DNA from 2 places in the Rhizobium favelukesii genome. Region 1 is predicted to be linked to the other one. Evidence: riboswitches for the same ligand, from Rfam matches in the RefSeq annotation. Region 1 holds a riboswitch; the other holds the start of a gene.

Region 1 (2,388 bases):
ACATCGTCAGGCACCGCGAAAGGAAGAGAGTATGAAACGCTTCGAAAACAAGACCGTCGTCATCACCGGAGGCAGCCGCGGCATCGGTGCTGGGATCGCCAAGCGCTTCGCAAGGGAAGGGGCCAATCTAGTGGTCTCCGCTAATGAAGAGTCGGTCCATGCGGTCGCCGAGCAGATCAAGGCCGATGGCGGCAATGCTGTCTCATTCGTCGGAGACGTCACCGACAAGGCTAGCGTAAAGGCCCTCTATGACGCGGCGGAGAAGGCTTTCGGCACCGTCGACGTGTCGATCCAAAACGCCGGCGTCATCACCATCGCGCGCATCGAAGACATGACGGAAGGCGAGTGGGACAAAGTCATGGCGGTCAACACGAAGGGCGTATTCTTGTGCGCACAAGAAGCAATTCTGCGCATGCGTAAGCATGGACGCGCCGGCCGCATCATCAACACCGCCTCCGGCCAAGCGCGCGAGGGCTTCGTCTATACGCCACACTACGCCGCATCGAAGATGGGCGTCGTCGGGATCACCCAGAGCCTCGCCAAGGAGGTCGCGACCGAAAATATCACCGTCAACGCCTTTTGCCCTGGCATCATCGAGACGGACATGTGGGCCTACAACGATCAGGCCTGGGGAAAGCTCCTCGGCAACTATGGCCCTGGGGAACTCATGAAGGAATGGGTCGAAGGCATTCCGATGAAGCGGGCAGGGTCGGGCGAGGACGTCGCCGGTCTCGTCACCTTCCTCGCCAGCGACGATGCTGCCTACATCACCGGCCAGACGATCAATGTCGATGGCGGCCTGATCATGTCGTAGCTTATTCGACAATGGGGAACGGTGCGTTCACGAGAAGAATCATATTCTCGATTGCTCGGCGGCTGGAAGCCTCTTGCAAAACAACGCATCGATCCCCTATGTTACTGGTGTTCTCAGGGCGGGGTGCAACTCCCCACCGGCGGTATCGAGGCAACTCGGAGCCCGCGAGCGCCTTCGTGGATAAACGGAGGGTCAGCAGATCCGGTGAGATGCCGGAGCCGACGGTTACAGTCCGGATGGAAGAGAGCAATGCAGACGATTCCGCTATATGGGCGGAACCGGACGCTTGTTCGCCCAAGGGAAAATGGTGGCTTTGACAGGCCATGCACGCCACTCACAACGGCTAACCCTTGAAAGGCAAGAAAGTGACGATTTCCAAAATTGACGATGCGGTGGCCGCGATTGCGCGCGGTGAAATTGTCGTCGTTGTCGATGACCGTGACCGGGAAAACGAAGGTGATCTCGTGATTGCGTCAGAGGCAATTACTCCGCAGGCGATCGCGTTTATGATGAACCACGCACGTGGCCTCATCTGCGTCGCGATGGAAGGCGAAAGGCTCGATGAGCTCGATATCCCTCTAATGGTGCCGCGCAATACCGAAGTGCTCAAGACCGCCTTCACTGTTTCCGTGGACTATATTCCGGAAACGACGACCGGGATATCTGCTGCCGACCGTGCCGCAACCGTGCAAGCGCTTGTCACTGGTGGCTCACGTCCGGAGGACTTCGCGCGGCCGGGGCATATCTTCCCGCTTCGAGCTCATTCTAATGGGGTTCTTTCCCGTCCTGGCCATACCGAAGCTGCGGTAGATCTCGCCAAGCTTGCTGGTCTGGTTCCATCGGGCGTAATCTGCGAAGTGGCCAACGACGACGGTACGATGTCGCGATTACCGGAACTCGAGGCGTTTGCTGAGCGCCATCGCCTCCATCTCGTTACGATCGAAGACTTGATAGCCTATAGAACCGCGATGACCTTATCCGAGAGAGCGGCTTGAACTTTCGTAGAGATCGCGTTCGGTTGGGATGCGATCTCTCCCTTGAATCGGCGCCCGTACTCATGGGTCGGCATTTCGCCCCATTCTCGGACCCACTGAGGACGCGCAAGGGCCTGGACGATCGTCGAGTACGTTGCCGCAAGTACCGGTGTGCCGGTGACGCCCAGCCTGTCACATTACGGGCTGTCCTTATCTCTTCAGGTTGACGAGCAAGTCCATGATGTCGGAGCCCGTTTGGACATCTTGGAATTGGCCGTGTAGGAACGCTGGCCTCGATCATTTCGGTCAATTCGCCGGCGAGATCGACGTTCGAACTTTCCAGCGCACCCGATTGGATGGAGCCAAGGCCATTCGATTGCGGAAAACCGGTGAACGTCACGCCAGAGGCGCCTGGACGCCTTCAATCCCTGAAATCATCTATTATTTTCTGTGGCCGTTGAACTTCGATCCCCAACGGTTACACCGCAAAACCGTGGAAAGTCCTGCCAGCGTTCGCTTTTAGTGGCAAATGGTTGACGTTGTTTCGAATGTCGTGATTTGTAGCCTGCGCGTAGTCGTGCAGGTCAATGCATCCGGCGC
Region 2 (2,388 bases), on a different contig from region 1:
ATCTTCTTGGTGGCAACGTCAACGATCGCCAGGCGCCCCGAGGGCTTTGCCTTGCTCTTCGACGTATTGACCGCAACCAGCACCTTGCCCGCAGCGGATGTCACGGATGTCGGCTCGCCGTCCATCATAAGCGCCCCACCGGCCTTTGGTGCCTTGGCGTCTGAGATATCGACAAAGCCGATCGCACCGAGCGGGCTATCGCTGTAGATCAGCGTCATGCCGTCGTCAGTGGCCGTAATGATTTCCGCCGACGTGGCCGAAAGCTTGTCTTTTCCCTCCGGCAGGTTGGATGCCACCGGGAAGGTTGCGATGCGGTTGAAAACGGGCTCTGCGGCGGCCGGAAAGGCCGCCGTCGTCAGAAGCACGGCAACAACCGCTGTCTTGCGCGAAAATATTGTCATGAAATCCCCCATGAATTCAAACACAGGGTTTTTGCGGGTCGGGCATGACAGCGCAATGACACCTGCGCCGTATTCCGGCTGCGTTAGCCGGCCCCCCGCTCCTTTTTCATTTCGTTCCGCATGATGAAGAGCGATGCCCCGAGGATCAGCAGCGCACCCAACCAGAGATAACCGGTCGGGGCATAGCCGAAGACCAGCCAGCCGGCGAAAACATTCAGGGGAAGCTTCAGATCGTCGAAAGGCTGGATGTAGGCGGCATCGGCCGTGCTGTAGGCGAGCGTCAGGAAATATTGGGCCATGACGGTCAGCAGACCTGCCACGACAAAAAGGAGAAGCGTCAGGCCGGAGGGAATGCTGAGGCCGGCGGCCACAGCCAAGCCGCCGTTGATCGGAGTGAGGAGTGCCAGCAGCCAGACGGTGATGGTTTCGGGCCGTTCCACTCCGGTGAGACTCTTGGTGATCAGCGACGAGGCGCCCCACAGAAGGGCAGAGAGGATCGGCAAAAACGCCGCCCAACTGAAGCTATCGGACCATGGCTGCAGGATGATCATCGCTCCGACGAAGCCGGTACCGGTCGCTGCCCACCTCGCGGGACCGATATATTCACCAAGGAAGATGCGTGCACCCATGATGATGAAGAACGGCGAGGTCATCACCAACGCAATCGCCTGCCAGATCGGTACGGACGCGAGTCCTGCGACCCAGGTCGTCACGCCGAATGCCGCAAAGGCAACGCGCACGACATGGCGCCAGGGATAGCGCGTTCGCATCGCCCCGAGGCCGACGCGCCGGAAAAAGGGCAACGAGAAGACCAATGCAATGGCATACTGCCAGAAGGCTGCCGAGGCCGAGGGAAAGGCGAGCTTCATCGTCAGCCACTGTGTGAGGACATTGAGGATCGAGAAGGCAATGCCCGCGGCGACCATCCAGGCAGCACCGACCATTGCACGCGAGGCAGAAGATATCTGGAAAGTCTGATTCATGTCTTTCATCCGAAACCAACACAAATCAGGACGCATGAGCGCGATGTCACGGCAAGGACAGATTTCGCCCTCGCCCGCTCCGCTCATTCTCTTTCATCCGGACTGTAACCGTCGGCTCCGGAGTTGCACCGGATCTGCTGACCCTTTCGGCAGATCGGCCGAAAGACGCTCGCGGGCTTGAGCCGAAGCTCTTACCGCCGGTGGGGACTTTCACCCCGCCCTGAGAACAACCATTTCATAGGACGTGCTTCGTGTGCCGACAAGTCCGCGAAAAGCAAAAAGGGTTCGGCCGTGGCCGAACCCTTCGAAACTTACACCGCCGGTCTGGTGGTCCGGCCGCCAAGCAAATTCATATCAGCCGTTTACGGCGTCCTTCAGGCCCTTGCCGGGCGTGAACTTCGGCACGTTGCGAGCCGGAATATCGACTTCAGCGCCGGTGGACGGGTTGCGGCCCTTCGTGGCAGCGCGATGGGAAACGGTGAAGCTACCGAAACCAGCGAGACGAACGTCGCCCTTGCCCTTCAGTTCAGCCTGGACGACTTCGAAAACAGCATCAACTGCGGAAGCAGCGTCGGTCTTCGAGAGTCCTGCCTTTTCGGCAACTGCGGACACGAGTTCATTCTTGTTCATGTTTCCACCCCTTTCTAAATGGTTCGAAACGACTCAAATCTATAAGCTAGGCGCAGAACGGAGTTCATCAGGCCCGCCGCACCCCAAAGACCCTGCAAATCAAGGAAATGCAAGCGTCTGCGTGTCGATTTCACAAAAAAAGGCTGGCGAAAACGCCAGCCTTTTCAGGGTTTTTAAGCAATTGGGCGCGAATGTGGCAAACATGGCTCAGTGAGCTATGGTTGCACCCGTTTCGTCGAGCCCTTCGACCGTTGCAATGACCGGCGTTTCCACCGTGCCATCCCACTCGATCGGCTCTGGTCTGCGGACCAGCGCATGCTTGATCACCTCGCCCATGCGGGACACCGGGATGATCTCCATGTTGTTCTTCACGT

The links. Region 1 has a riboswitch for FMN ahead of ribB (3,4-dihydroxy-2-butanone-4-phosphate synthase). Riboswitches for the same ligand answer to the same signal wherever they lie in the genome.
Region 2: another riboswitch for FMN. It lies ahead of LPU83_RS46420 (DMT family transporter); the one in region 1 lies ahead of ribB (3,4-dihydroxy-2-butanone-4-phosphate synthase).

The regions. Positions count from the first base shown of each region.
Region 1 covers NZ_HG916854.1:693,839-696,226, reverse strand. Annotated here, with positions in the region: gene LPU83_RS63330 (glucose 1-dehydrogenase) at 32-814, shown strand; FMN riboswitch at 920-1,066, shown strand; gene ribB (3,4-dihydroxy-2-butanone-4-phosphate synthase) at 1,180-1,809, shown strand; partial or broken gene LPU83_RS63320 (flagellar basal body rod C-terminal domain-containing protein) at 1,999-2,200, opposite strand; gene LPU83_RS63315 (TetR/AcrR family transcriptional regulator C-terminal domain-containing protein) at 2,318-2,388, shown strand, end outside.
Region 2 covers NZ_HG916852.1:1,608,520-1,610,907, reverse strand. Annotated here, with positions in the region: gene LPU83_RS46425 (esterase-like activity of phytase family protein) at 1-413, opposite strand, end outside; gene LPU83_RS46420 (DMT family transporter) at 485-1,384, opposite strand; FMN riboswitch at 1,466-1,616, opposite strand; gene hupB (DNA-binding protein HupB) at 1,739-2,014, opposite strand; gene lon (endopeptidase La) at 2,222-2,388, opposite strand, start outside.